2 linked regions of the Sediminicoccus sp. KRV36 genome follow. The protein of the gene in region 1 interacts with the protein of each later gene in a pairwise test. Links are inferred from orthologs where the notes say so. Each region holds a gene or a part of one and is shown in the gene's direction. Other genes may lie near its edges. The genes, in order: LHU95_RS20220 and LHU95_RS19410.

Region 1 (13,986 bases):
TTCCCCTCCCCTCCTTCCAGGCGCTGCTGGTGGCAAGCCTGCCCGTGCTCCGACAGCGCGCCCTCTCCCTCACGCGGCACAAGGCCGATGCCGAGGATCTGATGCAGACCGCCATCGCCAGCGCCCTGGCCGCCGAAGCGTCATTCGAGCCGGGCACGAATTTCCGCGCCTGGATGACGCGCATCCTGCGCAACCGCTTCTTCTCCAACCTGCGCAGCCGCCGCGAGACGGTGGAGCTGGAGCACGCCCCGGCCGGCGCGCTCAGCCGCAGCGGCGGGCAGGAGGAAAGCCTCGCCATGCAGGAACTTGCCCGCTGCGTGGCTGTGCTGCCACGCGAGCAGCGCCGCATCCTGCTGATGATCACCGTGGACGGCCTGTCCTACACCGAGGCCTCGGAGCAATTGGGCGTCGCCGTGGGCACGCTGAAATGCCGCGTCTTTCGCGCCCGCCGGCAGTTGCGGATGGCCCTGCTCGGGCAGGATGAGCCCGCAGCGCCCGGCAAGCCCGAAGCGCTTCATCCAATGGCTTCGGCGAGGCCCGCCAGGGCACGGCCGGCGCTGGCCGTCGCCGGATGATGGCGCGCTTTTCGGTGGCATCGCCGGGGCCGGCCAGCCGGGCCGCGGCTCCGGTCTCCATGGGGGCAAGCGCATGTTTCTGATACCCAGCCCCATCCGCCCGAATGGCTCCGCCGCCACGGGCAACATGGCTGCAGCGGGGAACACGATGATCACGCCTTCAGGATCGGGCGCGCACAGCCCCCTTCGCCGCCCGTCTCGCCGCGGCAAGGGGCGCGGCCCCGCCCGGCCTCATGATGAATTCGACCAATGGCTGGATCTTCGCCTGCGGGAGCTTTTTGCCGAAATCTCCGGCGACCCGCTGCCGGCCGAACTCCTGGCCCTGATCAGCAGCGAGCCAGCAGGCTCCATCCGGGATCAGTCGGCCGGTTAGTTTCCCGAAAGGCCCGCAGACCGGGCGCCGCAGAACCGGCCCGGCCCGCGCGCTGAGCGACTTCCATGCGGGCCTGGACGGCTCCCGCCGCGCCGAAGCAGGGAAGGCGGGGCGCGGTCTTAGAGCGAGAGACACTTCCCGCTTCTGGCGGCCTGAGAGGCACGCCTGCCGCAGGGCCCTGCCGGCCTTACTCCACGCGGATATTCCGTGCGCGGATCACCTGGCCCCAGCGCTCGAATTCCTGCGCGGTAAAGCGCTCCATCTCCGCCTGCGAATTACCGACGGCCACCAGCCCTGCCGCGGCCATGCGGGTGATGACGGGCGGATGCGCTACCGCTTCGCGCACGGCGGCACCCAGGCGCTCCATCGCGGCCGGCGGGGTGCCGGCCGGCACGGCGATGCTGCCCCAGCTCTGCACAGTGGCATCGGCGAAGCCGGCTTCCGCGAAGGTCGGCGCACCCGGCAGCACGGCGATCCGCTCCGGCCCACTGGTGGCGAGGGCGCGAATGGCGCGCGCCCGCACCTGGCCGATGGAGGAGGCGGGCTGGTCCAGCATCACCTGCACCGTGCCGTTCACAAGATCGGACATGGCCTGGCCCGAACCGCGATAGGGCACATGCACCATCTGCGTGCCCGTCACGGCCATGAACAGTTCCGTGAAGATATGCGTGCCAGACCCGACGCCCGAGGTGGCGAAGCTGAGCTGCCCCGGCCGCGCCCGCACATAGGCCACGAATTCCTGCAAGGTCTGCGCCGGGATGGAGGGGTGGATCACCACGATCACATCCGTCGTGAAAATCTTGGAGAGGATGGTCAATTCGCGTCGCACATCCACCGCGCGCATGAGGCCCAGATGCGGTGCCTGGGTCATGACGCCATTGGTGGCGACCAGCATGGTGTAGCCATCGGGCGCACTGCGCGCCGCGGCCTCCACACCGACGGCACCGCCCGCGCCGGTGCGGTTTTCCACCACCACCGGCTGGCCCAGGGTATCGCTCAGCCGCTCGGCGATGATGCGGCCGCCGACATCCGTGCTGCCGCCGGGCGAAAACGGCACGATCAGCCGCAATTGCCGGTTGGGCTGCCAGCCCGTCTGGGATGCGGGCTGGGCGGTGGCCGCCAGCGGCAGCAAGCCGGGGGCAGCCAGCAGGGAACGGCGGGTCAGGCGCATGGTGTGGCTCCGGGTGTCAGAGGGCGGCGAAGGCTTCCGCCTCCACCTCGACGACAAAGCGCGGATGCGCAAGCCCGGCGACGATCAGCAGCGTGCTGGTCGGCGCATGGCCCTCCATCGCGAGGTCCCGAGCGGCGCGCCAGGGGGCGACCAGGGCGGTGTCGGTGAGAAAGACGGTCAGCTTGACGATCTGCGCCGGCCCCATGCCATGCGCCGCGAGCAGCTTGCGCAGATTGGCCAGCGCGAGGGCGATCTGTTCCTCGCCCGAATCCGGGATCGTTCCATCGGGGGCGATGCCCACCTGCCCCGAAAGCACCAGGCGACGGCCCGGCCCTTCGACCAGGGCCGCATGCGAATAGCGGGAGGCAGGGGCCAAGACGCCCGGCGGGTTGGAGAAGGTGATCATGTGCGGGGCAACTCCTCACGCGCGACGGGGGGCGGGGCGGGCGCCGTGCCGTCCACCACATAGGGGCGCAGCGCACGGCGGATCTGGAATTCGAATTCCGTGTTCAGGTCGAACATGGTCTGGCGCAACAGGCTTTCCGCCCCGGCGCGGCGGGCCGCCGCGGTGCTCTCCACGCTGCGCGAACGCTCGGCCGAGGCCTCGGCGAAACCGAGCCTGCGGTCCCCCGCATCCAGGATATCCACCCGCGCGGTGAGCTGGCACAGCAGCCGCTCACCCGGATCACCGGCGAAAAGGCCGCTGCCGGCCGCGTTGCGCGTGCGGATGATCTGCGCGCGGGTGACGCCGAAACGCGCGCGATGCTCGGTGCCGAAGGCGGCCAGTCGGTCCCGGCCCATGATCCGCACCGCCTCGGCCGGGCTTGGCTGCATGTCGCGCCCCACATCATTGGGGCCGGGCATCGGCATGCGGTCCTCGATGTCGATGCGCGACACATCGAGGCGGATCTGCGTGAGATGCGTGTACCCGATCGGCGGCCCATCGGCCTGGGGCGGCGGCGGCGTCCCGGCGCATGCGGCCAGCGGCAGAAGCAGCAGGAGGCGGCGTTGCGGCATGATGTCCCCCGGTTTCATGTGTCTGTCCCGCGAATCCCGTCGCGGTTGAAGCGAAAACCATAATTGCAGAATTCGCAGGTCATGGTGATGACCCCGGATTCGGCCATGTGGTCCAGGTCAGGGACCGAAAACCCCTCCAGCACCTGCGCGAGGCGCGAGCGGGAGCAGCGGCAGCCATAGGCCAGCGCGCGCGACTGCCCGACGGCCAGGCCCTCCAGCGCGAAAAGCCGGTGCAACAGCCCCTCGGGCGGCAGCGCGTCATCCAGCATCTCCGCCTCGGTCAGGGTGCCGGCCAGCACGATGGCGGTGCGCCACGCCTCATCCTGGGCTTCCTCGTCGAGCTCCTCGCCGATGCCGCCTTCGCCCGCCACGCGCTCCATGATGAAGGCGCTGGCGCGCCAGCCCTTCTCGGTCTGGGCGCAAGCCAGGCGCAGATGCGTGCGCAATTGCTCGGACGTCGCGAAATAGGTGCCGGTCATCTCCGTCAGGTCGCCGCCCTCGATGGGAACAATCCCCTGGTAGCGCTCCATCTCATCGCCCTGGTCGCAGGTGAAGGCGAGGTAGCCACGGCCCAGCAGGGCGCGGGCGGAGACATTCTTGCCGTATTGCGCGAGCTTGCCGGCATCAACGCGGATATAGCCGCGCAGCTCGCCCTGGTCGGTGCAGTCGCTGATCAGCATGGAGATCGGCCCATCGCCTTTGGCCTGGACCGAGAAGCTGCCACGGTATTTCAGCGCGGAAGCGAGGCCCGCCGTCAGGGCCAGCGCCTCGCCCAGCAGGCGAATCACAGCATCGGCCCCGCTGTGGCGCGTCAACAGCGCATCGGCCAGCGGGCCGAGCCGGACAAGGCGGCCGCGCACCGGCTTGCCGTCCAGGTGAAAGGGCGTGACGCCGCGCGGCACGACAAGGTCGGGCACGGGCGGGCGGTCATGATCGAGGAAATCGGGCGTCGGTTGGGTCACGCCCCAGGATTAGACCAGACCGGACGGGCTTGCGAGGCTCAAGCGGCGCGAAAACCGCGGTCGCCGCGGGAAGCCCCACCTCGGCTCGGTGCCTGGTCCTGGTGGCACGCGCCCTCAGCGCGTGACCAGGACCAGGATCTGCACAATGGCGGAGACAACCAGCAGGATCAGGATGATCCTGCCGAGTTGGCCCTGATCCGGCAGTTTCAAGCGGCCAGCGCGCTGCGGCGCACCTTGGGCGGCTTGACCATCATGGCGCGCAGCAACTGCTTGAGCTGGGCCTGGTCGATCGCCGGGAAGCGGGCCAGCACCTCGGCCTCATGCGCCTTCGCCGCCACCAGCAGATCCTTCACCATGTGCTCGCCGCGCGGCAACATCTGGATGCGGACCACGCGGCGGTCCCGCTGGTCCGGCATGCGCTTGACGATGCCATCACGCACCATGCGATCCAGCAGCTTGGTCATGGTGGGTTGCTGCAGCAGGCAGGCCTCGGCCAGGCCGGTCACCGTCTCGCCCGGGCTGCCCGACAGCGTGGCGAGCACGCGCCAGACCGGCACGGAAACCCCTTCCTTGCGGAGCTTCGCATGGAATTCGCTTGAAATGGCGTGCGACCCTCGCGCCAGCAAATACAGCAGGTAGTCGTCCACGAAACGATCAGAATTGGGCGCAGCGGATTCCATCATCAACCTCGGTTTAATGCTTCACTGGAATGGATTCTGATCCGGTTTCACGGGCATGCAATTACGGGAAATTACGGATGCCTGACATATGAAATATCATCTGTTATCCTGGTTCGATCCGGAGGCCCAACATGTCCCTCACCACCCTGGAACCCGCCTGGATTTCGGCCTTTGAGGCCGTTTTCCGCCGCTGCAACCTCGCCCCGGGGGAGCTGGCCTGCCTGCTGACGGAAAGCCGCTCCCGCCCCTTGAACATCGCCCTGGCTGAAGCGGCAATGGCGCGAATCGGGGCGAGATTCATCCGGATGTCTCTTCCAACGCCGCCGCAAACAGCGCCCGTGCCGGTCCGCTCCACCGGCGCATCCCGCGCCGTGGCCGGGCACCCCGCCGCGCTGGCGGCCCTCGCCGCCTGCCCCTTCATCGTGGATCTGACGGTCGAGGGGCTGCTGCACGCGCCGGAGCTGAAGCAGATCCTGGCCGCTGGCAGCCGCATCCTCATGGTCAGCAACGAACACCCTGACGCGCTGGAGCGCCTGGTGCCGCACGATGCCGATGAGGCAGTGGCCAAGGCCGCCGTGAAGCGGGCGCGGGCGGCGAAGCGCATGCATGTCACCTCGGCGGCCGGCACAGAGCTGCATGTGGTGATGGAGGGCGCACCCAGCGTCGGCGTCTGGGGCTGGACGGACCGGCCAGGCACCATCGCGCATTGGCCGGGCGGCATCCTCGTCGCCTTCCCGCGCGCGGGCTCGGTGCAGGGGCGATTGGTGCTGGATGCGGGCGATGTGAACCTTACCTTCAAGCGCTACATCCAGAGCCCCATCACCCTCACCATCGAGGCCGACCACATCACCCGCATCGAAGGCCGCGGCGCCGATGCCGAGATGATGCGCCGCTACCTGGCCGCCTGGAACGACCCCGCCGCCTATTCGGTCAGCCATGTCGGCTGGGGGCTCAACCGCCGCGCCCGATACGAGGCGCTGAGCTTCTACGACCGCGAGGACACCAACGGCACGGAACTGCGGGCCGTCGCCGGCAATTTCCTGTTCAGCACGGGTGCCAATGAATTCGCCGGCCGCTTCACCGAGGGGCATTTCGACATCCCCGTCTTCAACACCACCATCACCCTGGATGGCGAGGCGGTAGTGCGCGAGGGGGTGCTGCTGTGACGCCCGCCCCTAACCCCCTCTGGCCCACCCTGCTGCTGCACGGGATTGGCGGCCGCGCCGCGCTCTGGGCGGACAGCATCGCGGCCCTGGCCCCGCGCCCCGTCATCGCGATGGACATGCCGGGCTATGACGGCACGCGCCCGGCCCTGGCGAGCTTCGCAGCACTCGCCGATGCGGCGGTGGCGCTGCTCGATGCGCGTGGCATCGGCAGCGCCGATGTAGTTGGGCATTCCCTGGGTGGCATGCTCGCGCTTGAGCTGGCACTGCGGCACCCTGCTCGCGTGCGCCGTCTGGTCATCGTGGCAAGCTCCCCGGCTTTTGGCAGCCGTGACCCGGCCTTCCGCGAGGCCTTCCTCGCTGCCCGGCAGAAGCCGCTGGATGAGGGGCTGGGCATGGCCGGCGTGGCGCGCGCGCTGGTGCCCGGCATGCTGGGCCCGGCGGCCTCGGCCCAGGCCGCGCCGGCCGCCATCGCGGCGATGGGAAGCGTGGATGAGGCCGCCTATCGCATCACGCTCGCCACGCTCACCAGCTTCGACCGGCGCGCCGATCTGCCGCGCGTGGCGCAGCCCGCCCTGCTCATCGCGGGGGAGGCGGATGCGACGGCCCCGCCACGCGGCATGTCCCGCATGGCTGAGGCGATGCCCGATGCGCGGCTGGTGGTGATCCCGGGGGTTGGCCACCTGCTGCCGCTGGAAGCGCCCGAGGCGTTTCACGCGGCATTGCTGGCGTTCCTCGCGTGATCCGACAGCCACAGCATCACCCCTGAGCCGAAACCGCGCCCGCCTGGCCTGGAAGGATAGCGAGATGGACATGCCACTCCCCGTCAACACCGATGCGCCGATCTTCGATCCGCGTGGCTTCCGGCTGACGCCCTTCGAGGCCGAGCTCTGCGACCGGGCGCGCGAATTCGGCGCGCGCGTGCTGGCGCCGCGCGCCGCCCGCTGGGATCGCGAAGCCAGCTTCCCTACCGATAACTACGACGACATGCGGCGCGAGGGCTGGCTGGGCATCTGCATCCCCAAGGCGGAGGGCGGCATGGGGGCTGATTTCCGCGCCTATTGCCTCGCCGCCGCCGAGTTCGGGCGCTATTGCGGCGCGACGACGCTGACCTGGAACATGCATGTCTGCAGCACGCTCTGGACCGGCCTGCTGACCGATGACCTGGAGATGGAGGAAGCCACGCGCGCACAGCACCATGCGCGGCGCCGGCTGCACTACGCCAACATCCTGGAGCGCGGTGCCATCTTCTCGCAGCCCTTCTCCGAGGGCGGTGCCGCGGCTGCCGGCACCGTGGCGTTCGGCACCACGGCGACACCCGTGGAAGGCGGCTTTCGCATCAATGGCAAGAAGATCTTCGCCTCGCTCTCCGGCCACGCCGATTGCTACGGCATTCTCTGCACCGAGTTGCATGGCGCGGATCGGCCCTCGCGCCGGGACACGCTGTATCTCGCGATTCCGAAGGATGCGCCGGGCGTCTCCGTGGAGGGCGAATGGGACCCCTTGGGCATGCGCGGCACGGTCAGCCGCAACCTCATCTTCCAGGATGTCTTCGTCCCCGAGAGTGCGGCGCTGATGCCGCCCGGGCTCTATTTCCAGGCGGCCTCGCGCTGGCCGCACATGTTCATGACGCTGACGCCCACCTATATGGGGCTTGCCCAGGCGGCCCATGATTTCTGCGTGCGCTATCTGCGCGGCGAACAGCCAGGCACGCCGCCCGTGAAGCGCCGCATGTACCCGACAAAGCAGATCGCAGTGGCCGAGATGCGCATCATGCTGGAACAGACCAAGGCGCTCTGGTTCCAGGCCATCAGCGAGGCCGGACCTGATCCTTCGAAGGAGCAGATGCTGCGCGCCCTGGCCGCGCAAAACACCGTCATGGAGAACGCCAACGCCATCGCCGCCAAGGCGGTGCGCACCTGCGGCGGCCAGGCCATGCTGAAGACCCTGCCACTGGAGCGGATTTATCGCGACAGCCGCTGCGGTTCGCTCATGCTGCCCTGGACGGCGGAGTTGTGTGTGGACCGCATCGGGCGGGACGCGCTCTACGAAAAGGGCGAGGCGGATTGATGCAGGGCTTCGACCTCGCCACCCTCACACCGCTGATCGAGGCCGAGGAAGGCTTGTTGCGCGGCGAGGGCATCCGCGCCGGGGATCGCATCGGCTGGATCGGGCTGAACCATCCCTCCATGCTGGCTTGCCTCTTTGCCTGCGAGCGGATCGGCGCCGTGCTCGTCCCGCTGAACTGGCGCCTCGCCGCCGACGAGTTGCAATGGATCGCGCAGGATGCGGGCCTCGCCTTGCTGCGCGAGGGGCCGGCCGCGGGCTCTGTCACCCCGCACGCCATGCCGGGTTCGGTGCCCTGCGAGGCGCTGCTGATCGGCTATACCTCCGGCACCACCGGCCGCCCCAAGGGCGCCCTGCTGAGCCGCGCGGCGCTGCACGCCAATGCGGAAAATGCGCGCCGCATCTTCGAGCTGACGCCCGCTGACCATGTGCTGACGGTGCTGCCACTGTTCCATGTGGGCGGGCTGAACATCCAGACCGTGCCCGCGCTGCTGGCCGGCGCGCGTGTCACCCTCCTGCCGAAATTCGACCCAGATGGCTTCTTCGATGCGATGGAGCGCCTGCGCCCGACGCTGACGCTGCTGGTGCCGGCCGTGATGGCGGCGCTCGTGAAGCATCCCCGCTGGACAGGCGCTGATCTTTCCTCCCTGCGCGCCATCGGCGCCGGTTCCTCCGAGGTGCCGCTGCCGCTGATCGAGGCATTTCACGCGCGCGGCATCCCGGTACAGCAGGTCTATGGCATGACGGAGACCAGTCCCATCGCCATCGCGCAAACGCGGCAGGAGGCGCTGGCCGCGCCAGGCTCCATCGGCCGCGCCGCGCCGCTTTGCGAGGCACGCATCACCCTGCCCGATGGCCGCGAGGCACCCTGCGGCATCCCGGGCGAAATCGAGATCCGCGGCGCGAACGTCCTGTCGGGCTACTGGAACCGCGCCGATGCCACGGCGGAAGCCCTGCATGAGGGCTGGTTCCGCACCGGCGATGTCGGCCATCAGGATACCGAAGGCCGCTTCTGGTTCACCGACCGGCTGAAGCGCGTGATCATCTCGGGCGGCGAGAACATCTATCCGGCGGAGTTGGAGCGCGTGCTGGCCGAAGTGCCGGGGCTGCGGGAATACGCCATCATCGGCCGCGCCGATCCGCGCTGGGGCGAAGTGCCGGTGGCCGTCATCGTCGCCGGTCCCGAATTCAACGAGGCGATGATCGCCGCCCATTTCGAAGCCAAGCTGGCGCGCTTCAAGCATCCGCGCGCCGTGCTGCGCCTTCCGGCCCTGCCGCGCACGGCGCTCGGCAAGGTGCAGATCGAGAAGCTGCGCGCGCTTACGGAAGCCGGTTAGCCGCGCGCCTTTGCTCATAGCTGCCCGCATGCAGGGCGGCCGCGTCATGGATGGCGCTCTCCACCCCCGCGCGCGCCGCGGCCGCGGCGAGGAAGCCCAGGATATGCTCGCCCTCGATGCGATTGCCCGCCTCGATATCGCGGAGCATGGAGGTGGCGTAGGCGCTGGCCGGGTCGCTGAACAACGCGCGATACTCCGCCATGAAGCTCTCCGGCATCGGGTGCCCGTGACGTGCCGCGATGGCGGCGTTGCGCGCCAGCACCTCCTGCAGCCAGGCACTTCCGCCGGCGCGCACGATCTCGCCCACATTGGCGCGCATCAGCACCGTGCCGACCGCGCTGGTGCCCAGATGCACAAGCTTTTCCCACAGGCGCTGCGCGATATTCGGCACCGCCTTGGCCTCCATGCCGCGCGCCCTGGCGAAGGCGGCTTCCAGCGCCGCGACGCGCGGGCTCATCCCGCCGTCCATCTCGCCGAAGGTCAGCCAGCGCCAGTCATTCAGCTGCCGCACGACGCCCGAAGGCGTCAGCGTCGCCTGGATCTTGCACAGCCCGCCCAGCACACGCTCCGCACCGAAGCGCGCTTGCAGCGTCTCGATATGCGAAAGCCCGTTCAGCACGGGCAGGATGGCGGTGCGTGCATCCATGGCCGGCTCGATGCTGGCCATGGCATCCTCCAGGTCATAGGCCTTGCAGGTCAGCAGGATCACATCCCAGCCGGGTTGCAATGCCTCGGCCGTCACGGTCTTCACCGGTAGGCGCGCATCGCCGAAGGGGCTCTCGATCACGAGGCCCGCCTCGGCCAGCCTCGCCGCGCGTGCGGGCCGGACGAGGAAGGTCACATCGCCGCTCGCTTCGGCCAAACGGCCGCCGAAATAGCCACCCAGCGCGCCCGCCCCCAGCACCAGCACCCGCATATGACTTTCCTTTCCAATCGCGACATATGCGCGTTACACCCGGGCCATAGGTTCGGAAAGTCATGCGCCGCAAACTCATCCTGCTTGTCCTGGCCATCGCGCTGCTCGGCGGTGGCTATGTCTATGGCCGGCCAGCCATGGCGGCGCTGGGGCTGAGCTGGCCTGGCCAGGCCCAGGCCAATGGGCCGCGCCTCCGGCTGGCCAGCGCGGATCGCGGCCCGATCACGGCCGTCGTCTCCGCGACCGGCACGGTGAATCCGCTGGTCACGGTCATCGTCGGCAGCCAACTCTCGGGGCTGATCCGCGAATTGCCCGGCGATTTCAACCAGCGCGTCAGCACGGGCCAGGTGCTGGCGCGGCTCGATACGCAGCAGCTGGAAGCAACCCGCGCCGCCGCCGCGGCCGATGCGCTTTCCGCGCAGGCGGCCGTCGCCGTCGCGCGCGCCCAGGCCGAGCGCGCGCGCTCCGACGCCGAGCAATCCCGCGCCGCGGTCGCCGCCGCCCGGGGCGAGGCAAGCCGCGCCGAGGCCCTGCTGCGGGACGCCGAATACGAGGCCCGCCGCACCGAGGAGCTCCGCCGCTCCGCCGTCGGCACCACGCGCGATGCGGCGCGGGCCGGTTTCACCGTGGATGGCGCGCGCGCCAATGTCGCGATCCAGCTGGCGCAGATCGCGCAGGCCGAGGCGAACCTGATCTCGGCGGAGGCGACGGCACGCACCGCCCTCGCCCAGGTCGAGGCCGCGGAAGCGACGGCGCAGCAACGCGCGGCGCAGTTGCGGCAAGTCGAGGTCAATCTCAACTTCGCCACCATCCGCAGCCCGATTGACGGCATCATCGTCTCGCGCAGTGTGGATCTGGGGCAGACCGTCGCGGCCTCGCTGCAATCACCGACGCTCTTCACCATCGCCGCCAATCTGAGCGAGATGGAGCTGTGGGCCACGGTGGATGAAAGCGATATCGGCCGCATTCGCCCCGGGCAGAATGTCGCTTTCACGGTGGCCGCGCATCCCAGCGTCAATCTGCGCGGCACGGTGAAGGAAATCCGGCTGAGCCCGACCACGGTGAACAATGTGGTGACCTATACGGTCGTCGTCACGGCGCCCAACACAGATGGCCGCATGCTGCCCGGCATGACGGCGACCTTGCGGATCATCACCGATGAACGCACGGATGCGCTGCGCGTCCCCAACGCGGCGTTGCGCTGGCGGCCGGCCGGGGCCACGGCAGCGCAGGGCCAGGCGGCCCCACCCGGCAATCCGATGGAAGCCGCCCTGCGCGAGATGACCGACCTGACGCCCGCCCAGCGCCAGGAAGTGGAAGCCGCCGCACGCGAGATGCGCGAGCGCATGGCCGCCCTGCCCGGCGATCCCGAGGCGCGGCGCCAGCAGGCACAGGCCGCCCGGCAGCGCCTGCAATCCCGCCTGAACGCAGTCCTGACGCCGGAGCAGCGCGCCCGCCTCGCCGCCACGCGGGGCTCACGCCAGGCCGGCGGTACAGCCGGCACGGTCCATGTGGTGGAGGGCGATGGCCCGCCCCGCGCCGTGGCGATCCGCACCGGCCTGACCGATGGCAATGTGACCGAAGTAATCAGCGGTGATCTGCCACCCGATGCGCAGATCGTCATCGGCACGGAGCGTGCGGGCGCCGCGCCGGCGCGGGCGCCAACCACAAGGCCGCTGTTTTGACCGCCTTGATCGAAACCCGCGACCTGACGCGCCACTACCCCTCGGGCGAGGGCGTGGTGGCCGCGCTGGAAGGGCTCGACCTCGATATCGAGCCTGGCGAGTTCGTGGCCGCCATGGGGCCGTCGGGCTCGGGCAAATCCACCTTCCTCAATTTGATCGGCTGCCTGGATCAACCCACGCGCGGCCGCTACCGCCTGGCGGGGGAGGACGTGGCCGCCCTCGCGCCCGATCGCGTGGCGGCGCTGCGGGGCGAGCAGATCGGCTTCGTCTTCCAGAGCTTCAACCTGCTGCCGCGCTCGGACGCGCTCGCCAATGTCGAGATGCCGATGCTGTATCGCGGGCTGCCGCGCCGCATCCGGCGCGAGCGCGCCGCCATCGCGCTGGAGCGCGTGGGTCTGGGCGCGCGCATGCACCACACGCCCTCCCAGCTTTCCGGCGGGCAGCAGCAGCGCGTGGCGATTGCGCGCGCCCTGGTGAATGGCCCGGGGCTGCTCCTGGCCGATGAACCGACGGGCGCGCTGGACAGCCGCACCGGGCTCGAGATCATGGCGCTGTTCCAGGCGCTGAATCGCGCGGGCGTCGCCATTCTCTGCGTCACGCATGATGCCGATGTGGCGGCCTTCGCCAGCCGCACCCTGCGCTTCCGGGACGGCCGGATGATCGAGGATAGCCGCTATCAGCCGGTGGATGCGGACGCCATGCTGCGGCAGAAATTCCAATGAACGCGCCCCATCCCCTGCCCGAGGCCGCTGCGCGAGCGGTCGCCCCGCTGCCGCCCCTGCCGCCCGGCCATGCCGGGCTTTCCATGGCCGAGGCGTTTCTGGCCGCGCTCGCTGCCCTTGCGGCCAACAAGCTGCGCGCGGCGCTGACGGCACTCGGCATCTTCATCGGCGTGGCCGCGGTGATCGTCACCGTCGCGGTCGGTGCGGGGGCGCGGCAACAGGTCCTGGCGCAGATCCAGTCGCTGGGGGCCAATCTGCTCGTGGTCTGGGGGGCGAATGTGCGGCTGGGCGGCGTTTCCCTCGGCGCGGGGCAGCGGCCCAATCTCGCCTGGGATGACGCGCAGGAAATTCCCCGGCAGATCGCCGCCGTGCAGGTCGCGGCCGGCACCTCGCGCCAGCAGCAGCAGGTGGTGGCCGGCAACCAGAACTGGTCCACCACCGTCGTTGCGACCGATCCCGATTATTTCGTCGCGCATGACTGGCTGGTGAGCGAGGGCCGCTTCTTCACCATCGAGGAAGCCATGTCCGGCCGGAAGCTGGTCTTGCTGGGCGCCACCGTCGCGGAAAACCTGTTCGGGGACGAGGACCCGGTGGGCCGGGAAATCCGCATCCGCGCGACCCCCTTCGAGGTGCTCGGCGTGCTCGGCCGCAAGGGCCAGAACCCGATGGGGCAGGACCAGGATGACGTGGTCATCATGCCCTTCTGGACGGCGCGGCGCAGCGTGATGGGCGCATCCCGCGCCTTCGCCCGCTCGGTCGGCACCATCAGCGTGAAGGTGCATGAGGGCGAGAGCATGAGCGATGTGGAGGAGGAACTGCGCCAATTCTTCCGCCAGCGCCACCGCGTCGCCGCCAATGAGCCCGACACCGTCTCCATCCGCAACCTGAGCGAGATTGCCGCCACGCGCGATGCCTCGGCGCGCACACTGTCCCTACTGCTGGCTGCCGTGGCCGCCGTCTCGTTGCTGGTGGGCGGCATCGGCGTGATGAACATCATGCTGGTGAGTGTCACCGAGCGCACGCGCGAGATCGGGCTGCGCCTGGCTGTGGGGGCGCGGCGGCGGGACATCCTCCGGCAATTCCTGCTGGAGGCGGTCCTGCTGGCTCTGCTGGGCGGCGCGGTGGGCGTGCTGGTGGGCATCGGCCTGGCGCACAGCCTCGCCGGCTTCGCGGGGTGGCCCGTGCTGATCCAGTGGGATGCGGTGGCGCTGGCCGTGACGGTCTCCGCGCTGACCGGGCTGTTCTTCGGCTACTACCCGGCGCGGCGCGCGGCGAGGCTGGATCCGATCACGGCGCTGCGGCACGAATGATCAGGGCC
Region 2 (13,979 bases), 160 kb from region 1 along the record:
GCGCCTGCTCGGCACCAATCTCTGGGTCACGGATGGCAGCCTGGGCAATGAGCCCGCGCTGATCGGAGCCTGGTTCCCCGGCCCCGATCCGGTGGGCCGCGCGCGCTTCGATGCGCAATATGACGCCGCCTTCAACGAGCGCGCGCCGCGCCTTGCCGGTGCCGCCTATGACGCCGTGGCGCTGGCCGCCCGCTCCGCGCGGGAGGGCGCGCCGCCGGTCGGGGCCGCCTTCATGGGCGCCGATGGCCCGGTGCGGCTGCTGGAGGCTGGCGGAATCACCCGTGGCCTCGCCGTCTTCGCCATCCGGCAGGGGGGCGAGGCGGAGCTGGTGCAGCCGGCCCCGCTGCCCGGAGGCCCCGGCAGCTGACGCCCATCCGCCTGGCCGGGACCACTGCCCTCATCGCCGGCGTCCCGGTGGGCGTGCTGGGCACGCTGGTCGCGCTGGGCGAAGTGGCGCCGCTGGTCGGGATGGGCGCCCTCGCGCTTTGCCTCGCGGCGGGCTTCACGCTCGCCTGGTATTGGCTGGCGGGTGTCGCGCGGCTGAATGCGGCGCTGCGCCGCGCCGCCGAGGAGCAGGGCCCCTTCAGCGCGCCCTTGCCGGCGCCGCGCCTGCCGGCCATCGGCGAAATCGAGGAGGGTTTGGCCCGCCTCACCCGCTCGCTGCAGACCCGCGCGGCGCTGGTGGTGCAGCTGCGCGCCGCCGATGAGGCGATTGTCGAAGCGCTGCCCGATCCGCTGATCGTGCTCGCGGCGGATCGCGCCCCGCTGCGCGCCAACCGTGCCGCGCGGCGGCTGTTTGGCCTGGCCGAGGGGCTGGTGCGCGGGGATCTCGGCGCGCTGCTGCGCCACCCCGTGATGGCCGCGGCGATGGATCGCAGCCTGGCCGAGAACACGCCCCAGGCTGTGGAGCTGGTGCTGCCCGGCGCCGTCACGCGGGAGCTTTCGGGCCAGGTGCTGCTCATGCAGCCGCCCCTGGCCGATGGCGGCTGCCTGGTCATCATGCTGACCGACCGCACGGCGGCGCGCGCGGTGGAGCGCATGCGGGTGGATTTCGTCACCAATGCCAGCCATGAATTGCGCACGCCGCTGGCCAGCGTGATGGGCTTCATCGAAACCCTGCGCGGCCCGGCACGCGATGATCCGGCCGCGCAGGAGCGCTTCCTCGGCATCATGGCCGAACAGGCCGAGCGCATGCGCCGGCTGATTGACGATCTGCTCGGCCTCTCCCGCGTCGAGGTCAGCGAGCATCAGCCGCCGGAGGGCGAGGCGGAGCTGCTGGGCCTGCTGCGCGCCGAAGCCGCGGCGATGGAACCCCTTTACGCCGCGCGCGGCATCCGCCTGGTGCTGGCCCTGCCCGAGGGCCCCCTCACCGCCAGCCCGGCCGATGCCGATCAGCTCGGCCAGGTGGCGCGCAACCTGCTGGACAATGCGCTGCGCCATGCCCAGGCCGAGGTGCGCCTCTCGGCCGAGGCGGCGCGGCTGGGCACGCGGGAGGGCGTGGCGTTCAGCGTGCGCGATGACGGGCCGGGGATCGCGAAGGAACACATCCCCCGCCTGACGGAACGCTTCTACCGGGTGGACAAGGGCCGTGGCCGGGGGGCGGGGAATACCGGGCTCGGGCTGGCCATCGTCAAGCACATCCTGACGCGGCATCGCGGGCAGTTGGCGATTGAGAGTGAGCTCGGCGGGGGCTCGGCCTTTCGGGTCTGGGTGCCGGCGAATTGAGCGTCACGGTTGTTGTGGAAATCCCGCGCCAGCCGGAAGTGGCCGCGCTGCTGCGCCTCTCGGACGAGATCGCGGCGGCGCTCTACCCGGGCGAGCCCCGCCGCGGCCTGAACCCCGCGACGCTGGACGCGCCGGGCATCCATCTTCTCGTCGCGCGGCAGGCGGGCGTCGCGGTCGGCTGCTGCGCCGTCTTCGAGGGGCCGGATGACGTGGCCGAGTTGAAGCGCATGGTGGTGGAGCCGGCGCATCGGAAAAAGGGCGTCGGACTTGCCCTGCTGCGCGGCGCCGAGGCGCTGGCCCGCGGGCGCGGGATCGCGCTCCTGCGCCTGGAGGTCGGCATCCGCAACCTGGAGGGCGAGGCGCTGTATCGCCGCGCCGGCTATCAGGAATGCCTCCCCTTCGCTGGCTATCAGGCCTCGCCGATCAGCCGCTTCCTGGAGAGGAGGCTGTAGGTCAGCGCCTCACGCCGCCGGCACGCCTTCCAGCGTGTGGCTGCCCGCCCGGTAGCGATGCGTGGACGCGCCGAAGGCCACGAGGTTCCCCGCCTCGTCCTTCACCTCGCCACGGGCGAAGAAGATGTTGCGGCCGGCGCTGACCAGCCGCCCCTCCGCGATCAGCCGGTGGCCGAGCTTGCCCTGGCCGGTGAAGCGCGTGTCGAGATCGAGTGTGACGGCGTGGCGCTTGCGGCCGGCTGTGGGGCAATAGAGCCCGGCGAAGGCATTCACCTGGTCCAGCAGGGCCAGCATCACGCCACCATGCACGATGCCCGAGCGGTTGGCGTGCTGCGGGCCGGGGTCGCAGATGAGGCGGGCGAGGCCCTCCTCCCAGTGCAGCATCTCGATGCCGAGCAAGTCATGGAAGGGCGAGAGCGCCTGGGCGCGGATATGGTCTGGCAGATGTTCCATCGCGCGAACCATGGCGCCTGGCTCAGGCGATGGAAAGCTCCTGCAGGGCGGTCTCGGTCTCGCTGAAGCTCGGCATCAGGAAGGAGGGAGCGACCTTGCGCCCCGTCTCGACCGAGACCTGCGGCGCATTGCCGTGCAGATGCGCCACGATGACGGCGCGGATCACCTCGTAATAGGCGGCCTCCTCCTCCACCACGCCCTTGAGGCGGGAGGCGAGCGGCCCCATCAGCCCATAGGCCAGCAGGACGCCCAGGAAGGTGCCGACCAGCGCGCCGCCGATCATCCCGCCCAGTACGGCGGGCGGCTGGTCAATCGAGGCCATGGTCTTGATGACGCCCAGCACGGCGGCGACGATGCCGAGTGCGGGCAGCGCATCGGCGATATTCTGCATGGCGTGGGAGGGGTGCAACTCCTCCTCCTTCAGCTTCTTGAGCTCGCGCGCCATGGTATCCTCGATCTGGTGCGGATCATCGGCATTCATGCCGACCATGCGCAGATAGTCGCAGATCAGGTCCGTCGCGTGGTGATCCTTCTGGATCTTGGGAAACTTGCTGAAGACGGGGCTTTCCTCGGGCTTTTCGATGTGCGGCTCCAGCGCCATCGCTCCCTTGGTCTGGGCCAGCCGGACGAAGTAGTAGAGCAACGAGAGAAGGTCGGTGTAGTCGGCCTTCTTGAAGCGTGGCCCCTTGAGGATCTTGCCGATGCCGCCCAGCACGTGTTTCACGTCATGCATGGAGTTGGCCATGATGAAGGCGCCAATGGCGGCGCCGCCGATCATCAGCATCTCATAGGGCAGGGACTTCATGATGATGCCGAACTTGCCCCCGGCGATGGTGTAGCCGCCGAATACGGTGACCAGCAGGAAGACGAAGCCCGCGATGGGGGTCATCGGCCACCTCCCGTGCCGAAAGCCTCGGCCTGGCGCAGCAGGGTGATGGCGACGCGGCGGTTGCCGGCGGCCTGGGGTTGTTGCGGCAGCAGCGGATCACGGTCAGCCATGCCGGTGACGCCGCGGATGCGGGCCTCCGCCACACCCGCCTCGCTCAGCAGGCGCCGGGTGGCATTGGCGCGCTCGGCCGAGAGATCCCAGTTGCTGCGCGCGCCGCCACCCCGGAAGGGCGTGCTGTCGGTATGGCCGGTGACCTGGATGGGATTGGGCAGGCGGGCGGCGGCCTGGGCGACGCGCTGGATCATCTGGCGCGCGCGCTCGGTCGGGGCCGCGCCGCCCGCCGCGAACATGGGCTGGCCATCGGCCTCCAGGAGCTGCACGCGAAGCCCTTCGGGCGTGATTTCCACCAGCACCTGCCGCGCCAGCTCAGCGAGGGCTGGATCGGCCAGGAAGGTCTGGCGCAGCGCATCGGCCATATCCTCGAAGCGCTCCTGCTCGGTGCGCGCGGCTTCGCGGCGGCGCAACGCCTCGCCCGTGAGGGGGAGGTGCGCCTCACTGGCGGGGCCGCTGCTTTCCAGGTGGGCCAAGGGCGGGTTGCCGGCTGGCGCGCTGACCGAATCCACCCGCTCTGAGCGCGCATCCTCATCGCCTGGCGGCCCCTGGACGCGTCGCACGGGCTCGGCCGGGCGGTCGGTGTCGTCCTCTTCCATCTCCTGCTCGGTGGGGCGGGGGCCGCGCTCGATCCGGATGGCGCCGGTATCGGCGGCCATGTTGCCCGCGCTGTGCGGCGTCATCCCGCCAAAGGGCATGCCGGTGCCCGAGGTGCCGCTGGCCAGAGCGTTGGAAGGGTTGAAGAAGTCGGCGATGCCGCGGCGCTGTTCCTCGGTGGTGGCGTTGAGCAGCCACATCAGCAGGAAGAACGCCATCATCGCGGTCACGAAATCGGCATAGGCGACCTTCCAGGCGCCGCCATGATGGCCATGCCCGCCCGCCTCGATCCGCTTGATGACGGTGATGCCGCCATCCCCCTTGCCACGCTTGGCCAAGCCACACTCCGTCAGCGGCGTCCTGCCGTTTGGGCATTCTGCCGGTGCGGGGTTAACCAGGAGCTAAGGCCAGGGCCGCCAGCGGGGGGGCAAATGGGCCGCGTAATCTTGTGAAGCGTGAAGTGATACGGCGGCGCGGCGCGCCAACGCGGATAATTCCCCCGTTCCGGGCTTGCCAGCCGTGGCGGAGCGGCCTAGTCCGCCCCGCATGATCATGGTAACCCGCGCGTCACGCCATTCGGGCCGTGCCGGCGGGGCCGCAGGGAATCTACACCGGACCGACCCATGGGGCGGCCGGCATCAGGAGAGCAGATACATGAGCGAGACCGCGGACAAGGTTAAGAAGATCGTTGTCGAGCACCTGGGCGTCGAGGAAGCCAAGGTGACGGCCGAGGCTTCGTTCATCGACGATCTGGGCGCCGACAGCCTCGACACGGTCGAGCTGGTCATGGCCTTCGAGGAAGCCTTCGGCGTGGAAATCCCCGATGACGCGGCCGAGAAGATCCAGACCGTGAAGGACGCCATCGAGTTCATCGAGAAGCAGCAGGCCGCGGCCTGACCTCTCGGTCTTGACCCCCCGTTAGGGATAGGAACGCACGTGTTCGCGCAGGGCTTCGCACCGCGCCGCGTCGTCGTCACCGGCATGGGAATCGCAAGCCCGCTTGGGCTTGGGGTGGAACATGTCTGGCGGCGGCTGATCAACGGCGAGAGCGGCATCTCCAACATCCAGGCCTTCGACGTGAAGGACCTTCCGGCCCGGATCGCGGGGCAGGTGCCGGCCGGCATGAAGGCCGATTCGGGGCTCGACCTCAGCGAGTGGATCCCGGTCAAGGACCAGAAGAAGATGGACCGCTTCATCCAGCTCGCCCTCGTGGCGGCGGTCGAAGCGATCGAGGCTTCGGGCTGGATGCCGGAGGATGAGCCGAGCCGTTGTGCCACGGGCGTGATGATCGGCTCGGGCATTGGCGGCCTGGAGACGATCCAGGAGGCGGCGCTGCTGGTGGCCTCGGGCCGCACCAAGCGGCTTTCGCCCTTCTTCATCCCGTCCTCGCTGGTGAACCTGGCGTCGGGGCATGTCTCCATCCGTTATGGCTTCAAGGGCCCCAACCATTCCGCCGTCACGGCCTGTGCCACCGGCGTGCACGCCATCGGTGACGCAGCGCGGCTGATCGCCCTGGGCGATGCCGATGTGATGGTGGCCGGCGGGACCGAGGCCGCGATCTGCGAGCTGGGCATTGGCGGCTTCTGCGCCGCACGCGCCCTCTCGACCAAGTTCAACGACACGCCCACCGCCGCCTCCCGCCCCTGGGATGCGGATCGCGATGGCTTCGTAATGGGCGAGGGCGCCGGCGTCCTCGTGCTCGAAGAATACGAGCATGCGAAGGCCCGGGGTGCGACCATCCATGCCGAGGTGATCGGCTATGGCATGAGCGGCGATGCCTATCACATCACCTCGCCGGCCGAGGATGGCGATGGCGGTTTCCGTGCCATGAAGGCGGCGCTGCGCGATGCCGGCCTGGCGCCCGCCGATGTGCATTATGTGAACGCGCATGGCACGAGCACGCCGCTCGGCGATGATATCGAGCTTTCGGCCGTCGAGCGCATGTTCGGCGATGACGCGAAGTCCCTCGCCATGTCGTCCACCAAATCCGCCACCGGCCATCTGCTGGGTGCTGCGGGCGCGGTGGAGGCGATCTTCTCCATCCTCGCCGTGCGCGATGATGTGGCGCCGCCGACGCTGAACCTGGAAAACCCCTCCCGCCCGAGCCCGATTGATCGCGTGGCCAAGGTGGCGCAGCAGCGCCGGATTGACGTGGCGCTGTCCAACAGCTTCGGGTTCGGCGGCACCAATGCCTCCGTGGTGTTCCGCGGCGCGCCTTAGGTCGTGGGCGCTTCGCACGGCTCGGCTGGCACCGGGCTGGAACAGCCTTGCCGGCAAGCCGGCATGCGTTAGGGCCCCATGCGGCGCTTGATGAAGCTGGCGGGCGTGGCGCTCCTGGCGCTCACGCTGCTCGGCACCGGCGCGGGCTGGGCCGGCTGGAACCTGCTGCACCATGACGGCCCCCTGGCCGAACCGCGCGCCGTCGTCATTCCACGCGGCGGCACGGAGGCCATCGCCAGCACGCTGCGCGAGGCCGGTGTGGTCGCGGATGCGCGCATCTTCGCCCTGGCCGCCTGGTGGACCCGGGCTGAGGGCCCGCTGCGGGCCGGCGAATTTCCCTTCCCCGCCCAAGCCTCCCTCCGCGCGGTGCTGAGCATCCTGCGCGAAGGGCGGATGGTGCAGCGGCGCTTCACCATCGCCGAGGGCCTGACGGCGCGGCAGATCACGGCCCTGCTGGAACGCGTCGAGGGGCTGGTGGGCGATGTGCCGCCCCTTGCCGAGGGTGCTGCCCTGCCCGAGACCTATGCCTATTCCTGGGGCGATGCGCGGGCGGCCGTGGCGCGCCGGGCCATGGCCGCGATGGATGCCGCCCTGGCCGAGGCCTGGGCCGCCCGCGCGCCCAACCTGCCGTTGGCGAACCCGCGCGAGGCGCTGATCCTTGCTTCCATCATCGAGCGCGAGACCGGTGTGGCCGGCGAGCGCGCGCTGGTGGGCGGCGTCTTCGTGAACCGGTTGCGGCGCGGGATGATGCTGCAATCCGATCCCACCGTGGCCTATGTGCCCGGCCAGGGGCTGCCGCTGGACCGTCCCTTGACGCGGGCCGATCTGGACCAGGCGCATCCCTTCAACACCTACCGCATCCGCGGCTTGCCGCCGGCCCCCATCGCCTCACCCGGGCGGGAGGCGCTGCGCGCCGCGACGCGCCCGGCGGAGACGGAGTTTCTCTATTTCGTGGCCGACGGCACGGGCGGACACGCCTTCGCGCGGACGCTGGAGGAGCACAACCGCAACGTGGCGCGCTGGCGCGCACTCCGTTAACGGCCGCCAAGGCGACCCAGCCCCACATACAACCCCACTGACAAACGGGGTCCGGGGCCCCCGGCCCCGGCGGGTCCAGGGCAGCGCCCTGGCCTTCCCCCCTTACCTCACCTGATCCCGCCATGCCCCCGCCCCGGCGCCCAGGATGGCCCCCGCCAGCACCGGCCAGGGCTGCCCCAACCCGAGCACATGCGAAGCCGTGACCGCCGCGACGGCTGCCATGGCCCAGGGGAGAATCTCCGACTTGCCGCGCCAGAGCGGCGCCATCAGCGCGATCAGCGTGGCCACGCTGGCGAAGAAGATCGGGTGTCCCGGCGGCAGGGCGATCAGGCCGGAAAACGCGTGGCCCAGGCCCGTGACGGCCATCCAGAACACCCAGAAGGTCAGCCCCACGCCCAGCAGCAGCGCCGCATCCCGCCCGCCGGCCCGCTGATCGGCGATCGAGACGGCGAAGCTGTTATCCACCAGCGTGGCCAGCGTGCCCCAGAGCCGCACCCCGCGCAGCCGATCCAGCCAGGGGGCCAGTGCCGCCCCCATGGGCGCCAGGCGCAGATTGATGACGAAAGCGGCCAGGGTGGCGCCCAGGATCGGCGCCGGATCTGTCCAGAGTTCCAGCGCGACCAATTGGCTGGTTCCGGCAAAGACGAGGGCCGACATCAACACCGTCTCCAGCCAGGAGAGTCCGCGCGAATCGGCCAGGACGCCGACGATCAGCCCGAACGGCGCCATGGCCGGCACCATCGGCAGCGAAATGCGCACGCCGCGCCAGAAGCCCTGGCGGGTGAAGACGATGCGCGAGCCGCTCACCGGGCTTCCGCCAGCAGGGCCTCGGCCTCGGCGCGGGATGTGGCCAGGGCGCGGCGGGCCACCTCACCGCTGAAGCCGGCGCGGGCCAGGCTGGCCAGCCATTTCTGCCGCAGCGGCGGCTCGGGCGCGGCGGCGGCGAAGGGGCCGAAGCGGCGCTTGCGGCAGAGAATCAGGGCGGCGGTGAATTCGCCCGGCATATCCTCATGGTCGAGGGCCGCGCGGGCGGTCTCGCGCGCCACGCCCTTGGCCGAGAGATGCGCCAGCATGGCCCGGGCCGAACGGCCGGAACCACGCAGCCGCCGCGCGCGGGCCTGGGCGAAGACCGCGTCATCCACGGCACCCGCCTGCACCAGCCGCGCCGCGATGGCTGCGGCCTGGGTGAGCGCGGTGGTGGTGGCGGCAGCGATGGCGTCGGGGTCCTGGCCCTCCTCAGCGGCGGCGCGGGCCCAGCGGCGGATGCGGTTGCCGAGCACGCGGCGCAGCCCGGCCTCGGTGGTCGCGAAGCGGGCGAGGTGGGCCAGGGCAGCGTCGCGCAGGGCGGGTTCGGTGATCTTGCTCATTGAGAGGTTCTGCCCACCAGATGACCCGGCAGGAAACGCAGTTGCCTGCAGCCTCGATCGAAGCTGGGCGCAGGGAACGGGTCCCCTGCCGGGGAGCGCGAGGGACAAAGCCCCTCGCCACCAGACCAACCCATGGGCCAGCCCATGCTCAGATCACGAAATGCAGGGGCTCGGTCACCGGCCGCCGCAGCCCCGCCGCCGCCGCTCGCTTCAGCAGATCCTCCAGCGTCAGCGCGCCGAGGCGCTTGGCCGTCGCGGTCTCCAACTCCTGCCAGAGGGGGGCTGTGACCAGGCTGGCCAGCTTGCCGGGCGGCTCGGCCACGGGTTCATCCTCCGTCACGGCGGCGATGATGTCGGTCAGGGGCACTTCGCGCGGGGCGCGCGCCATCCGGTAGCCGCCGCGCGGGCCACGCAGCGAATCGAGCAGCCCCGCGCGCACCAGGGATTGCAGCAGCGGCTCGATTCCGCGCCGCGCGGCACCCAGGCGCTCGGCGATCTCGGCCGCACCCGTCACCTCGCCGCCACGCCCGGCGTGGAAGGCGATGTCGAGCGCGATGTCCAGCGCGAGCAGGCCGCGATCCTGGCGCAGAAGCATGATCCGCAATTCTCCCATGGGGCGGCGTGAAAATAGCGCGCGCCACGGAAAAATCCAATGCCGGCGGCGCCGCAGCGGCCCGCTTTATGCTATCGGCGTGGCATGGACGCCGAATCGCCCCCATCCCGCCACCGCCTGCGCGCCAGCATCCTCGAAACGGTGGGCGAGACGCCCAGCGTGCTGCTGCCCCGGCTGATGGCGGCCGAGGGGTTGCGGGCGCGGCTGGCCCTCAAGCTGGAATTCTTCAACCCGGCCGGCTCCGTGAAGGACCGCATCGGCCTCGCCATGGTCGAGGCGGCGGAGGCGGCCGGGCTGATCGCGCCCGAACGCTCGGTCCTGGTCGAGCCGACTTCGGGCAATACCGGCATCGCGCTGGCCTTCGTGGCGGCGGCGAAGGGCTATCGGCTGATCGTGGTGATGCCCGACGGCGCGTCCATCGAACGGCGCAAGATGCTGAAGCTCCTGGGGGCGGAACTGGAACTCACGCCGGCCAAGCGTGGGATGGCCGGGGCGATTTCCCGCGCCGAGGAGATCGTGACCCGGACCAAGGGCGCCTGGATGCCCCGGCAATTCGACAACGACGCCAACCCCGCCATCCATGCCCGCACCACGGCCGAGGAAATCTGGCGGGACACGGCGGGTGAGGTGGATGTGGTGATGGGCGGCATCGGCACGGGCGGGACGCTGACCGGAATCGCCCGGGCGCTGAAGCCGCGCAAGCCCGGCCTGCGCGTCATCGGCATCGAGCCGGCGGAAAGCGCCGTGCTGAATGGCGATGAGCCGGGGCCGCACCGGATCCAGGGCATCGGCGCCGGGTTCTGTCCCGGCGTGCTGGACCTCGCCGGACTCGATGGCGTGGAACGCGTGGCCGAGCGCGAGGCCTTCGCCGCGGCGCGTCAGGTGGCGCGGCTGGATGGCGTGCCGGTGGGCATTTCCTCGGGTGCGGTGCTGCACGCGATGATCCGGCTGGCGCGGCAGCCGGGGATGGAGGGCAAGCTGATCCTGGGCATCGCGGCCTCGTTCGCCGAGCGCTACCTCTCGACCGAGCTGTTCGAGGGCCTTTAGCCGGGAGGCCCGCCGCCGGCGCGTGGCATCGCCCCGGCGGCTGTCCCCTCGTTCCCGTCGCGGAGCTTTTGCGGCAGCCTGCTACACGTCCCAGACGCGCTCCGGCTTGGTCCAGAGCACCGGGTCGCGCATCGCCTGGGCCAGGTTGGTGGCGATGGCGCTGATCATCGCCTGGCCCTTCTCGGCGGTTGCGGCACGCGGGTCGCCCTTCACGCCGGTGCGGGGCGCGCGTTCGGCGAAGCTGTAGAAGCGCGAATAGCCGGCCGGGGCCTGCACGCCCGCATTGCCGCCGGCCGCTTCCTCGATCTTGTCCTGGCGCACCTGCCCGGGGTCCAGCGCCAGCCAGAGCGCCGTCTCGCCCTCGCAGGCATGCATGATGCCGGCCTGGGTGGTGAGTGTCTGCGCGATCTCGACCGGGGCCACATTCGGCCAGGTCGTCACCACCACCGCCATGCCGAATTCATGCGCGAGTTCGCGCACCGAGACATGGAGCGGATCAATATTGCCGCCATGCCCGTTCACGATCAGCAGCCGCGTGAAGCCCTGGGCCTGAAGGCTGCGCACGACGCAGCGCAGCACGGCATGCAGCGTCGCGTGGTCCAGCGTGATGGTGCCGCCGAAGGGCAGATGATGCTCGGACAGCCCGGTCCAGAGCGGCGGCAGCACGATGGCGGGGATGTCGGTGGCGAGCTTCGCCGCCGCCACGCAGAGTTCATGCGCGATGAAGCTGTCGGTCCAGACCGGCAGATGCGGGCCATGCTGCTCCAGGCTGCCGATCGGCAGCACGGGCAAGGCGCCTTGCTCCGCCAGGGCCTTGAGTTCAGGGCCGGTTCGTCTTTCCCAACGCACTTCCATCATCGCCTCCGTGGTTCGTTACAGCCTCCCCCCCTTGGCAGAAGCGCGCAAGCGGGCAGATGGAGGGCATGCTCGATGTGGTCTGGTTCAAACGGGATTTGCGGGTGGCGGATCACGCGCCGCTGGCGCGGGCGCGCGGGCGCATCCTGCCGCTCTACATCATCGAGCCTGGCTATTGGCAGGGGGGGGATGCCTCACCCCGGCAATGGCGCTTCCTGCGCGCGGCGCTGCTCGATCTGCGGGCCGAACTGGCGGCGATCGGCCTGCCCCTGGTGGTGCGCTCGGGCGATGCGGTCACGCTGCTGCGCCGCCTGCATGCCGAACGCGGGATCGCCACGCTGCACAGCCATGAGGAGACAGGCAATCTCTGGACCTATGCGCGGGACCGCGCCGTGGGCCGCTTCTGCCGCGAGGCGGGCATCCCCTGGGCGCAGACGCGGCAATTCGGCGTCGCCCGGCCGCTGGCCTCGCGCGATGGCTGGGCGCGGTTTTTCGGCGCCACCATGGCCGCACCCGTGACACCCATCCCCCACGGCCTGCAACCCGCCGCCTACCTGATCGAGGGTGCGATTCCCGAGCAGCCGCTGCCCTGGAACGCCGATGACGGCCTGCTGGAGCAGCAGCCGGCCGGGCGCGCGGCCGGCCTCGCGCTGCTGGAGAGCTTCCTGGCCGGGCGCGGGCGCGACTATCGGCGGGGCATGTCCTCGCCACGCAGCGCGCCGCTGGTGTGCTCGCGCCTCTCCGCCCATCTCGCCATGGGCAGCCTTTCCATGCGCGAGGTGATCCAGCGGGTGGAGCGCGCCGGGCAGGAATTCTCGGCGATGGAGCCGCGTGCCAGCCCCATCCCGCTGGGCGCCGTGCAGTCGCTCCGCTCCCGCCTGCATTGGCATTGCCACTTCATCCAGAAGCTGGAGAGCGAGCCCGAGCTGGAGCATCGCGCGGCGCACCCGGCGGTCCAGGCGGCGCGGATTGCCACCGCCCCCGATGACCCCGCGCTGCTGGCCTGGGCGGAGGGGCGCACGGGCTATCCCCTGGTGGATGCCTGCATGCGCTCCCTGATCGCGACCGGCTGGCTGAATTTCCGCATGCGCGCGATGGTGCAGAGCTTCGCGAGCTACCACCTCGCGCTGGATTGGGCCGCGAGCGGGGCACGGCTGGCCAGGCTCTTCACCGATTATGAGCCAGGCATCCACTGGCCCCAGGTGCAGATGCAATCGGGTGCGACAGGCATCAACACGCCGCGCATCTACAATCCGGTGAAGCAGAGCCTGGACCAGGACCCGCTTGGCGAATTCATCGCCCGCTGGGTGCCGGAACTGGCGCATATCCCGGCCGGCTTGCGCCACACGCCCTGGAAGCTGGATACGCCGCCGCCCGGATATCCGCAGCCCATCGTGGAGCAGGCGACGGCCCTGCGCGCCGCAAGGGAGCGGCTTTCGCGCATGCGCGGTGCGGAGGGCTTCGGGCGGGAGGCAGCGCGGGTGTTCCACAAGCATGGCAGCCGGCAACGCCGCTTCGCCCAGGACGACCCGATGGCCGAACGCGCGCGTGAGGCCGCCAGACAGGCCAAGGCTAGCCGCCAGGGATTGCTTGATTTATAGCCCGGCGCGGGTTGATGTGTGTGGCCGTCGTCCGGCTTCGGCCGATGCGCTTGCACCGATCAGGAGGTTCCCATGCCCCGTCTCGCCCTGGCCGCCGCCGGCCTCATCGCCGCGAGCCTTGCTGCCCAACCCGCCGTGGCGCAGCGCAGCGGAACCTATGCCGTGATGGGTGTGGCGGTGGATGGCACCGCCTATGAGGGCAGCGCCACGCTGGCGGCCACCGGCCCGCAGACCTGGCGGATCAACTGGCGAGTCGGCTCGGACACCTCGGCGGGCGTTGCGATCACGGTCGGGAACATGCTCGTGGTTGGCTATGTCGCCGGGCGGGAGACGGGTGCCGCGTATTACGAAGTGCAGGCCAATGGGAATTTGGTCGGCCGGTGGACGCAGGGCCGGAATGGCGGCCTGGGCTCCGAGACTCTGCTGCCGCGCTAGCGGGCTGCTGAAACAGGCCGGAATGTGAGAGGGCTTTGCCCTCTCGCGCTCTTCCACCAAGAAACTCAGTTTCTTGGATCTTCGATGGTATCAGGCCCCGGATGAAGGTGCAGGAAACTGTGAAAACCACGCAGGTTTTCACCCTGCCGGGGTGCCCGAGGGGCTGGCCCCTAGCTTCCACCGCGAAACGCAAACGGGGAGCCGAAGCCCCCCGTTCACGCAGCCCAGTGGAGGCTGATCAGCCCTGGCGAGCCTTGAAGCGCGGGTTCTTCTTGTTCAGCACATAGAGGCGGCCACGGCGGCGCACCACGACGCAGTTCTTGTCCCGCAGCTTGGCGGATTTGAGGCTGTTGCGGATCTTCATGGCGCGGACTCACAAAACGCGAAAAAGGTTGCGGGGAAAGGCGAAACCAAACCCCGGGGAGCGCGCCAATTAGGCGGGTGGCGACCGCGAGTCAACCTCAGGGCGGTGTGGGCAAGGGCGGCAGGCCCTGGGCGGCGCGGCGTTCATTCAACTCCTCCCGGTCCTTGGCGGTGGGTGCCGGATAGCCGCGCGGATAGGTGACCGCCTCACGC

What was found.
Region 2: the proteins of LHU95_RS20220 (region 1) and LHU95_RS19410 interact in binary tests that used the Escherichia coli proteins (3 or more experiments, as listed by UniProt). The link is inferred for Sediminicoccus sp. KRV36 from one-to-one orthologs.

What each region holds. Positions count from the first base shown.
Region 1 is NZ_CP085081.1:4,248,395-4,262,380, forward strand. The notes cover bases 4,824-7,812. They hold LHU95_RS20220 (alpha/beta hydrolase), read left to right. Parts: upstream 4,824-5,940; coding sequence 5,941-6,684; downstream 6,685-7,812. Other genes in these bases: LHU95_RS20215 (2,5-dihydroxypyridine 5,6-dioxygenase), read left to right, coding at 4,910-5,944; LHU95_RS20225 (acyl-CoA dehydrogenase family protein), read left to right, coding at 6,749-7,812. Outside these bases: LHU95_RS20185 (sigma-70 family RNA polymerase sigma factor), read left to right, coding at 30-575; LHU95_RS20190 (tripartite tricarboxylate transporter substrate binding protein), read right to left, coding at 1,136-2,119; LHU95_RS20195 (RidA family protein), read right to left, coding at 2,136-2,525; LHU95_RS20200 (hypothetical protein), read right to left, coding at 2,522-3,154; LHU95_RS20205 (Hsp33 family molecular chaperone HslO), read right to left, coding at 3,151-4,098; LHU95_RS20210 (MarR family transcriptional regulator), read right to left, coding at 4,305-4,781; more of LHU95_RS20225, read left to right, coding at 7,813-8,011; LHU95_RS20230 (AMP-binding protein), read left to right, coding at 8,011-9,345; LHU95_RS20235 (ketopantoate reductase family protein), read right to left, coding at 9,329-10,261; LHU95_RS20240 (efflux RND transporter periplasmic adaptor subunit), read left to right, coding at 10,324-11,946; LHU95_RS20245 (ABC transporter ATP-binding protein), read left to right, coding at 11,943-12,668; LHU95_RS20250 (ABC transporter permease), read left to right, coding at 12,665-13,978; LHU95_RS20255 (DUF1203 domain-containing protein), read right to left, coding at 13,979-13,986. UniProt on the Escherichia coli protein: The physiological role of BioH is to remove the methyl group introduced by BioC when the pimeloyl moiety is complete. It allows to synthesize pimeloyl-ACP via the fatty acid synthetic pathway through the hydrolysis of the ester bonds of pimeloyl-ACP esters.
Region 2 is NZ_CP085081.1:4,088,597-4,102,575, reverse strand. What follows is about bases 3,521-6,502. They hold LHU95_RS19410 (acyl carrier protein), read left to right. Parts: upstream 3,521-4,881; coding sequence 4,882-5,124; downstream 5,125-6,502. Other genes in these bases: fabF (beta-ketoacyl-ACP synthase II), read left to right, coding at 5,164-6,447; LHU95_RS19415 (flagellar motor protein MotB), read right to left, coding at 3,521-4,565. Outside these bases: LHU95_RS19440 (penicillin-binding protein activator), read left to right, coding at 1-367; LHU95_RS19435 (ATP-binding protein), read left to right, coding at 421-1,725; LHU95_RS19430 (GNAT family N-acetyltransferase), read left to right, coding at 1,722-2,177; LHU95_RS19425 (PaaI family thioesterase), read right to left, coding at 2,187-2,630; flagellar motor stator protein MotA, read right to left, coding at 2,653-3,519; more of LHU95_RS19415, read right to left, coding at 3,516-3,520; endolytic transglycosylase MltG, read left to right, coding at 6,526-7,485; LHU95_RS19395 (AzlC family ABC transporter permease), read right to left, coding at 7,588-8,292; LHU95_RS19390 (RecX family transcriptional regulator), read right to left, coding at 8,289-8,852; LHU95_RS19385 (Rrf2 family transcriptional regulator), read right to left, coding at 9,001-9,447; cysK (cysteine synthase A), read left to right, coding at 9,550-10,512; LHU95_RS19375 (creatininase family protein), read right to left, coding at 10,594-11,367; LHU95_RS19370 (FAD-binding domain-containing protein), read left to right, coding at 11,436-12,968; LHU95_RS19365 (hypothetical protein), read left to right, coding at 13,041-13,403; ykgO (type B 50S ribosomal protein L36), read right to left, coding at 13,642-13,767; LHU95_RS19355 (hypothetical protein), read right to left, coding at 13,865-13,979. UniProt on the Escherichia coli protein: Carrier of the growing fatty acid chain in fatty acid biosynthesis.